DNA from 3 places in the Aeribacillus sp. FSL K6-1121 genome. Region 3 is predicted to be linked to each of the others. Evidence: riboswitches for the same ligand, from Rfam matches in the RefSeq annotation. Region 3 holds a riboswitch; each other region holds the start of a gene.
The links. A riboswitch is a leader RNA that binds a small molecule or an ion and turns the genes downstream of it on or off. The one in region 3 is predicted to bind S-adenosylmethionine.
Positions count from the first base shown of each region.

Region 1: it holds a riboswitch for S-adenosylmethionine, as region 3 does, so the genes downstream of both, NSQ61_RS10320 (bifunctional homocysteine S-methyltransferase/methylenetetrahydrofolate reductase) here and metK (methionine adenosyltransferase) in region 3, are expected to answer to the same signal.
Region 2: it holds a riboswitch for S-adenosylmethionine, as region 3 does, so the genes downstream of both, NSQ61_RS09970 (methionine biosynthesis PLP-dependent protein) here and metK (methionine adenosyltransferase) in region 3, are expected to answer to the same signal.

Region 1 covers NZ_JBBOPS010000001.1:2,116,562-2,119,843, reverse strand. The annotation lists gene NSQ61_RS10320 (bifunctional homocysteine S-methyltransferase/methylenetetrahydrofolate reductase) at 1-1,669, opposite strand, end outside; SAM riboswitch class I at 1,778-1,899, opposite strand; gene NSQ61_RS10315 (YajQ family cyclic di-GMP-binding protein) at 2,012-2,503, opposite strand; gene NSQ61_RS10310 (HPr family phosphocarrier protein) at 2,648-2,926, opposite strand; gene NSQ61_RS10305 (DUF3941 domain-containing protein) at 3,269-3,282, opposite strand, start outside.
Region 2 covers NZ_JBBOPS010000001.1:2,051,126-2,054,407, forward strand. The annotation lists gene metC (cystathionine beta-lyase) at 1-211, opposite strand, end outside; gene NSQ61_RS09970 (methionine biosynthesis PLP-dependent protein) at 204-1,319, opposite strand; SAM riboswitch class I at 1,436-1,573, opposite strand; gene NSQ61_RS09975 (aliphatic sulfonate ABC transporter substrate-binding protein) at 2,891-3,282, opposite strand, start outside.
Region 3 covers NZ_JBBOPS010000001.1:2,219,057-2,222,338, forward strand. The annotation lists gene NSQ61_RS10760 (phosphatase PAP2 family protein) at 1-228, shown strand, start outside; gene metK (methionine adenosyltransferase) at 278-1,483, opposite strand; SAM riboswitch class I at 1,689-1,880, opposite strand; gene pckA (phosphoenolpyruvate carboxykinase (ATP)) at 2,149-3,282, shown strand, end outside.

The DNA of each region.
Region 1 (3,282 bases), 100 kb from region 3:
CTGCTTTTTGCATCTGTTCGCGAATCGAATCGGACAATTTAATGCCTGGCACTTCGTTATGAATAAATTCAGCATTGCGGCTGCTTATTAACGGCATAATCCCGAGATATATCGGAACATTCAGATGTTTTGTTGCTTCATATACTTCTTCGATCAGCTTCTCCGAGTAGAGCGGCTGCGTAATAAAATAATCGGCTCCGCAGCTGATTTTTTTCTCAAGTCTCTGAACTGCGCGATCAAGATGTCTTACGTTCGGATTGAAGGCGGCGGCTACAGTAAAGTTTGTTTTTTGACCAAGTGATTTTCCGGAGTATGACAAACCTTCATTAAATTGCTTAATTAAGCTGATTAAATCAAACGATGATAAATCATAGACAGAGGTTGCACCCGGAAAATCACCGATTTTGGACGGGTCGCCGGTGACCGCTAAAATATCGTGCAGGCCAAGCGTATGCAGCCCCATTAAATGGGATTGAATGCCGATTAAATTTCTGTCACGACATGTTAAATGAACGAGCGGGCGAAGCTGGAAACGGCTTTTCACAATATTTGCGCAAGCAACATTGCTGATTCTTGGTGTAGCAAGGGAATTATCCGCAAGCGTAATTGCATCAATCCCCGCTTTTTTCAACGCTTTTGCTCCTGTTAAAAATTTTTCCAAGCCGAGCGTTTTCGGCGGGTCCAATTCTACAATCACTGAGCGTCTGTTTTTTGCAATATCTGGGAGAGGAGTTTCTTGACTTTCTTTCATAGGTAAAACATGAATTGGAACATTTCGTTCTTTTACTTCTTTCTCTGTGACAGGAGGGAGGTTTGATACAGCTTCAGCCATTGCCCGAATATGTTTCGGCGCGGTTCCGCAGCATCCGCCGAGAAGCCGGACACCTTGTTTTCGGAATTGAAGAGCCGCTTCATAAAAATAGTGTTCATCTGATTCATAAACTAATCTTCCGTTTTCATACCTTGGCAGGCTGCCGTTTGGAAAAGCGGATAAAAAGGCATGTTCAAACAGCGGCACTTCTTCCAGAGATTGCAGCATATGATAAGGGCCTAAACGGCAATTGAGGCCGACAATATCTGCACCAAGTTCTTCAAGCATTTTCAAACCGTCTGCCAATCTTGTTCCATTTTGAAAGACGCCTTGTTCGTGCAAAGAAACATTTGTGATAATGGGCAAATCCGTTTCTTTTCTAGCTATTTGCAAAACGGTTTTCAGTTCTTCCAAGTCGTAATAGGTTTCTAAAATAATGCCATCTACGTTTTCGGATAAAAGGACATGAAGCTGCTCACGAAAATTTTCGGCAATGTCAGATAGCGTGAAGGCGCTTTTTTGAAACGAACGGATGCCGCCGATTGTTCCGATGACATACCCTTTGTTTTCCGCTTTTTGTAACGCCCTCTTTGCAAGTTCAACCCCTTTTTGGTTGATGATCTTTATATCATCTTCCAGCCCATATCTGGCAAGCTTTATGCGATTGGCGCCGTATGTATTTGTTTGAATAACAGTTGCGCCTGCGTCTAAATAGGCTGAATGAATCCGTTCTATTTCTTCCGGTTTTGAAACGTTTAGCTCATCAAAGCATCTGTCTATTCCGAATGAGTATAGTAGAGTCCCCATTGCTCCGTCGGCAATTAATATATGATTCTGTAAATCTTGTAAAAGCCCCATAAAAAGTCCTCCAATCAAATGAAATAGGCGCCTGCAAGGAGGCGAACACCTATATAAAAAAGAAAAGCCTTCTAAGAAGAAGACTTTTTCTTGAACATTTTCCCCTTCTTCTTATCTTCCGAGCGCAAATTTACGCATCGCTGGATTTAGCACCTTGGTACCCAAAGTTTTTGGGTAATCCGGTTGCTGAAGGTTCATCGGGCCAGTCCCTCCGCTTCTCTTGATAAGAACGCTTTACCGTATGAAATTTTAAAACAACGGATTAATCCTAATTTAACGAATTTTATCAAAATAATCAATATAAAATTTCAATTTTGTGAACAGGGCAAAGCCAGGGCAAAGCTAGCGAAAATTAATAAATTGTACGTCGATCGGCAAGTCGGCGCTTTTCACAGCTGCAATCACTTTTTGCAAATCGTCCTTGCTTTTGCCGCTTACCCGGACTTGGTCGTCTTGAATTTGGCTTTTTACTTTTAGCCCGGTATTTTTGATCAGCGCATTGATCTTTTTCCCGTTTTCTTTGTCAATTCCGTTGACAAGTTTGGCTCTTTGTCTGACAGTGCCTCCTGAAGCCTTTTCGATTTTCCCGTACTGAATATTCTTGGTTGCGACACCGCGTTTAATCATTTTGCTTACTAATACATCTTTTAGTTGATTCAGCTTATATTCATCGTCAGAGATTAGCACAAGCTCATCTTTTTCTAGGGATATATCGCTTTTAGATCCTTTGAAATCATATCTGTTTACAATTTCTTTTTTCGCCATTTGAATGGAATTGTTCACTTCGGCAATATCCACTTTTGAGACGATGTCAAATGAATTCTCCTTAGCCAACTTTTTACCTCCAATAACGTTATTTACATTCATTATAGTGAATGTCGTTCAGTTGAACAACTCTTTTAGGGGTTCCTCGCAAATTAAATGAAAAAACCGTTACTTAAAGCAACGGCAAGGAAATTAATATCTGCTTAAATGCAATTAAGCTAAAGATGTCGCTTTAGAACATTTAGGGGAAAGAAAGTCTTGTAAGTTTTTTACTGCTTCGAGCGAATCTTCTCCTTCAGCGCTGATGACTACATGACCTTCTAAAAAGGCGGAAAAACCGAGCATGCTTAAAACGCTTTTCGCATTTAATTGGAGCTTTTTTGTTTGGAATAAAATGTAGCTGTTAAATTTAATCGCTTCATGGACAAGGGAAATGACATATTCCGGCTCCATCTCTTTTGTAAGATACACGGAAATTTCATGTTTCTTCATTGTGCCACCTCTTGTATACTTATTTTACAATATCTTACATTAATAAAGGATAGATTCCCACATGTTTGTCATTTCCTCTTACATATAAAAAAATGACCTCCGCTTTCGAATATGGAAACGTTTTGGATTTCTCTGTTTTTTAATGAAATGAATGGCCTAATCAAATTGAAAGTTATTGCCCCGCCCATGTTTTATTAGACAAAAATGAAAACAAAAGCTAGAGAAAAGATGCATACTGTAAGATAAGAAAGCGTCTTTTTCGTTCAGAACGTCCGGATAGAAGAGGTGGAAGACTCGCCTTTAGAGATATCTCAAAAAAAGAAAAAGCCCGACAGGCGGGCATTATAAATGATCCG
Region 2 (3,282 bases), 170 kb from region 3:
TCACTCCGCCTTCCAGTTCGGCAATCGCCTCTTCCAACGCTTTTCGTGTTGGATTTCCTGAACGGCTGTAGTCAAATTCAGAAGATTCATCCAATGTTTGCTGATGAAACGTTGACGCTTGCTGAATCGCCACGCTGACAGCACCAGTTGTCGGGTCAACCTTATGTTTATTATGAATCAATTTTGTTTGAAAGCTCCATTGGTCATGCATTTAGTAAATCCCCTTTCGCAGCTGCTTGCAATGCCTGCTTGAGATCTTCCTTCAAATCCTCCACGCTTTCAATCCCTACAGAAAAACGGAGAAGCCGGTTACATACACCGTTTTGAATTCGGATTTCTTCCGGAATGTCCGCATGTGTTTGGGTAGCTGGATACGTTATAAAGCTTTCTACCCCTCCAAGGCTTTCCGCAAAACAGATTAATTTCAGATTCTGCAAAAACGGGTTGACCCATTCTTCTTTTTTCACACGGAAGGAAAGCATTCCGCCTCTGCCAGGATATAATACATCATCAATTTCAGGAAGCTCTTTTAAATATGCCGCCAGCTCCCTTGCATTTTCCTGATGTTTGGCCATTCTCAATGATAAAGTTTTCATTCCTCTAAGCAGCAGCCACGAATCAAAAGGAGATAATACCGCACCAATTGCATTTTGATGCATGGCTAATTTTTCGCAAATTTCTTTCCCTTTTGCACAGACCAGGCCGGCAAGGACATCGTTGTGACCGCCTAAATATTTCGTTGCGCTGTGAATCACGATATGCGCTCCTTCTTCAATCGGACGCTGCAAAACAGGTGTGTAGAACGTATTGTCAACGATCAGCAGCAAATTGTGCTTCCGGGCCAATTCCGCCAACGAGGAAATCGATGTTTCCTGCATAAGCGGATTAGTGGGCGTTTCTAGAAAAATCGCTTTAGTATTTTCGTTTATTAATGATTCCGTATATTCGCGAGACGTAAAATCGTCATAGTGGAAGGAAAGACCGTATTTGCGCCACTCTTCTTCAAACAAGCGGTATGTCCCGCCATATAAATCTTTTGAAACGATCAGTTCATCTCCACTTTTAAATAAAGCCATAATCGTCTGAATCGCTGCCATTCCGGAAGAAAATGCAAATCCTTGATCGGCTCCCTCCAATTTGGCTATGGCGTCCTCGACAAGCTCTCTCGTTGGATTTTTTGTCCGAGTGTAATCATAACCTGTTGATTCACCTATTCCTTTATGCCGGTAGGCTGTGGACAAATAAATGGGGGCGCTTACTGTTCCTGTAAGAGCTTCACTTCGATTTCCTAATTGGGCCAAAACTGTTTCAATATTCATCTTTGACTTTCCTCCTTTTTTAGTTAGTAAAAATGTGCTGCTTTCATTGCCTGTAGAGGAGGCTTTAAAAATAAAACGCCCTCTTCATAAGAAGAAGGCGTTTATTGTTTGGCTCCTTCTTATCTTCCAAGCATATCTTACGGCAAAATGCTTGCTGGATTTAGCACCTTGGTACAAAGGTTATCATGCCGCCGTCCTTGTACCGGTTGCTGAGACTTCTTCGGGCCAGTTCCCTCCGCCTCTCTCGATAAGAATTCCGATATGAACTTTTGATAGGTATAACTTTACCTCAGTTTTAAAAAAAATTCAAGACGTTTCCTGCCAACAATTCCGATAACTTTGATTTATTTTCAGTAAAACTAAAGAAAAATAAGAACATTCTTTAAATAATCCGTCGATTCTTGAAATGTTTTTTTGCGAAAGCCAAAAGGGAAATTTTTTTGTATGGATCACCTTTGATCCTCCATCATTTCAATGAAAGTGGTTTTATTTTCCCCTGAGGCTTCCCAAATTTTAATAGATTTTAAAATATAAATATCCAATTCGGAAGCTGTCGTATTTGGAGAAAAATTGTGAACGAGGTGATCTTCTTTAGAGAAATTGGAAAATTTTAAGAGTATTTAATAAACAGTGAATGAAACGATTGTATTGGCAAACTAATCGTTTGATAAATTTTTCGCCAACTTCTGTCAAACGAACCCGTACTCCATAAAGCAGCTGAACAGAAAACGAAGATGCGATATTTGTTTTGCAGGTGAAGCTGGGAAGCAAAAAAGATGAACATAAACGTGCCGTTGGAAAATATGCTGAACATTCTTTACTGATGCGCCTTCTCTTTTTTATCAATATTATGGAAAGGAAAGACTGTTTATGATGCTGTATATGATCGACAGCATACGAACCAATAATTTTCATGACGAGCAAATGATGGGGCAAATCAAAATTATGTGAGAAAACGCTTTCTAAAAACTGGAACATCATCAAAACAATGTGTACGGAATTTATTATGATTATGAAAACGACTACAGAGGAGATTATTTATTAAGCATTGCAATTGAAGAAAATAATGGGGAAGCTTTTAATTGAAATCCCGAGGAACATGAAAATAAAGTTTTTCAAGTAGATAAAACGGACAAACAAGGCATTTTTAAAACTTGGAGTAAGATTTGGAAGCAAGAAGAAACTGGTTTAAGTAGAGCGTGCTTACACATATGATTTTGAAAAATACGGCCCAAATGGAGAAATTGAAATTCATATAGGCGCTGTCTAATAAGTCGATTTTCCGGCTTATAGACGCCCCTTTAATGTTTTAGAAATGTTGATTCGTTTTCAATGGATTTTGACTTTCTGGACAGCTCCAAACAATGTGAAAAAACGGGAGCTTATTCGAGCGATTTGGATAAAAAGCTCTCACAACAACGGAATCCCAATATACAGGCATAGTCATAAACAACTTTTGGGATAAGCCCTGTTTTAACAACTGCTCCATCTTGAATTTACATCAACAAAATAACCCCCCCTATCCAGAAGCCACATAATATCAAAAAGCTTCTGTATAGGGGGTTTATTACTTAATTCAAAAAGCTTGTATCTACAAGACCTTTAAGATCCGGTTTTTCTTTTAAAAATTTCAAGTCATAAGAAGAGTTAGAAAAGTCTTGAAGAACTTTTTCATCCACTTCGGTTGTATAGCGGACACGTTCCCAAGCGCTGTCGATAATTTCTGGGTCAAGCTCTTGATTTGTTATTTCTTTAATCGATTGAATGGCAATATCGCGTGCTTCCTCTTTGTTTTTATTGATGAAGTCGACTGCTTTTTTGTGGGCTTTGACAATATTTTGAACTAAATCTTTATTTTCTTTAATAAATTTGTTGCTCGTCACTAAAACAGTGTTCGGAAGCGTTGTGCCATAGGCGATATCTTTCGTATCGACAATCACTTTCGCCCCGTCTTTTATTAATA
Region 3 (3,282 bases):
CCGTTAACTGACCATTCATTTCCTTCTGGACATACGACAGCTGTATTTTCAGTGGCTACACCATTTTTGCTCTTTTTTCCAGCCTTAACATGGATTTTGCTTCCTCTCGCATTCAGTGTGGCACTATCAAGAATTTTTCTTGGCCTACACTACCCTTCAGATGTGCTGGCGGGAATAGTTCTAGGAGCTTCAGCAGGCACCATCTGTTTTGTCGCATTCGGACCGTAAAAGCAAAAAGGTGTCTAATGCATGCATCGCATTGGACACCTTTTTTATTTTACAAATATTGATGAGCTTGTTCGCGCAAAGCTTCCGCTTTATCTGTGCGTTCCCATGGCAAATCTAGATCGTTGCGTCCGAAATGACCGTAAGCAGCTGTCTGTTTGTAAATCGGGCGGCGCAAGTCAAGCATTTTTATAATGCCAGCTGGGCGCAAATCAAAGTTATTGCGAATTAATTCAACTAAAACATCTTCGCTTACTTTGCCAGTACCGAACGTATCAACAGAAATAGAGACAGGTTTCGCTACACCAATTGCATAGGCCAGCTGAACCTCGCATTTGTCTGCAAGTCCGGCTGCGACAATATTTTTCGCTACATAACGAGCCGCATAAGCTGCAGATCGGTCTACCTTCGTCGGATCTTTTCCTGAGAAAGCTCCTCCGCCATGGCGCGCATAGCCTCCGTAAGTATCGACAATGATTTTTCGTCCCGTTAATCCTGCATCTCCTTGTGGTCCGCCAATAACGAAACGTCCGGTAGGGTTGATGAAATATTTTGTTTCTTCATCGATCAGTTCTTTTGGCACAACCGGATCAATTACTTTTTCTTTAATATCCTGCTTAATTTGTTCTAAAGTTGCCTCCGGATGGTGTTGAGTCGATATGACAATTGTGTCAATTCTAACCGGCTGTTCATTTTCATCATATTCTACCGTAACTTGCGTCTTTCCGTCCGGACGCAAATAAGGAATTTCTTCGCTTTTTCTAACTTCTGTAAGCCGGCGTGAAAGCTTATGGGCAATGGAAATCGGGAGAGGCATTAATTCCTTCGTTTCATTGCATGCAAAACCGAACATTAACCCTTGATCTCCAGCGCCAATCGCTTCAATTTCTTCATCAGTCATTTGTCCTTCTCGCGCTTCTAAAGCTTTATCCACCCCTGCAGCAATATCGGGTGATTGCTCATCAATTGATGTTAAAACAGCACAAGTTTCAGCATCAAAACCGTATTTAGCTCTCGTATAGCCGATCTCTTTGACCGTTTCTCGCACAATTTTTGGTATATCCACATACGTGCTTGTCGTAATTTCTCCACTGACTAATACAAGTCCGGTGGTGACAGATGTTTCGCAAGCTACACGTGCGTTCGGATCTTTTTCTAAAATGGCATCTAAAATCGCATCTGAAATTTGGTCGCAAATTTTGTCCGGATGCCCTTCCGTTACGGATTCAGATGTAAACAGACGGCGCTTTTTTGTCATTTACTGCTTCCTCCTCAAACTTAAAATGATGTTTATGGAGTGCTACACTCCTTGACATTGACACGGAACTCATTCCCTCACCACTGTTGTAAACATATCAAAATTTCGTACGATAAGAAAAACTTGGCTAAACGAGATTTCTCTTATACATAGAAAAAACCTTCCCTGCCAGAGGAAAGGTTGTTATAAACATCATTGCCTTTCACTCTTATCGTTCAAGGATATAACCTTGCATCAGGTTAGCACCATTGCTCGTCTATGAATATGGAATTCTTTCGCATCATGTTGTATGTCCATAGAATACCGGGATTTTGAAAGCCATATTCTACTGTCTTCTTTCAACGAGCCGGTTGCTGGGCTTCATAGGGCCTGTCCCTCCGCCAACTCGGGATAAGAGTATCCGTTCAAATGTATATCATACAGGAGCAAAAAAGTACTTGTCAACAATAAATAAAGCTTCTCTGTAATTTTCCAAATCATCTGATATCCATTATTTCAGTATCAGCTGATCAATCATGATTCGTATGATGCCCAAAAATGAAGGCAAAATATATAGTAAAAACATTATTTTCAGAAATCGATAAATAGGATGGATTATTTTTGCGAATGTGTTATACTATTTCTATAAAACCATTTCAAATATGCAAAAAAAGGATGGTATGTATATGAATATTGTAGATGTATCAAATGAATTAGCTTCGTTGATCAGCGGACCAAATGCATATCATAATTTACCAGTCGCACGACTTGTAGAAAAAGTTTTAGCTAGGAAAGAAGGTTTTTTAACAAATACAGGTGCAGTTTCGGTTACAACAGGCAAATATACCGGCCGGTCACCAGAAGATAAATTCATCGTTGAAGAAGATTCTGTCAAGCATTTAATTGATTGGGGACCCGTCAACAAGCCAATTTCATCAGAAGTTTTTGAAAAACTGTACTTAAAAGTCATACAATATTTAAAAAATAGAGATGAAATTTATGTTTTTAACGGATTTGCCGGAGCTGACAAAAAATATCGTCTTCCAATTCAAGTGGTCAATGAATTGGCGTGGCAAAATTTATTTGCTCGCCAACTGTTTATCCGTCCGAAAAGCCAAGACGATTTAAAGGAGCATAAAAATCCGTTTACGATTGTTTCCGCTCCTTCCTTTAAAGCAGATCCAGCTGTGGATGGAACGAACTCAGAAGCATTTATCATTATTTCTTTTGAAAAGAGAATAATCCTGATCGGCGGAACTGAATATGCAGGCGAGATGAAAAAGTCTATCTTTTCCGTCATGAACTTCCTGCTTCCAGAAAGAGATATATTTTCAATGCACTGCTCCGCCAATGTCGGTCAAGAAGGCGATGTCGCGCTCTTTTTCGGTTTATCGGGAACAGGCAAAACAACACTTTCCGCCGATCCAAAACGCCGATTAATTGGTGATGATGAACACGGCTGGTCTTCATCTGGTATTTTTAATATTGAAGGCGGCTGTTATGCAAAATGCATCGGTTTGTCTGAAGAAAAAGAACCTCAAATTTATAACGCGATTCGATTCGGTTCCGTTTTGGAAAACGTTGTGGTTGATGAATCGACACGAATTCCTGATTATGACAACTCCTTATTAACAGAAAACACCCGTGCGGCTTATCCAATTGAAGCGATTGACAATATTGCTAAACCGAGCATTGCGGGTCACCCTAACACTATTATTTTTTTAACAGCTGATGCGTTCGGTGTTCTACCGCCAATAAGCAAATTAACGAAAGAACAGGCTATGTATCATTTCTTAAGCGGTTATACGAGCAAGCTTGCT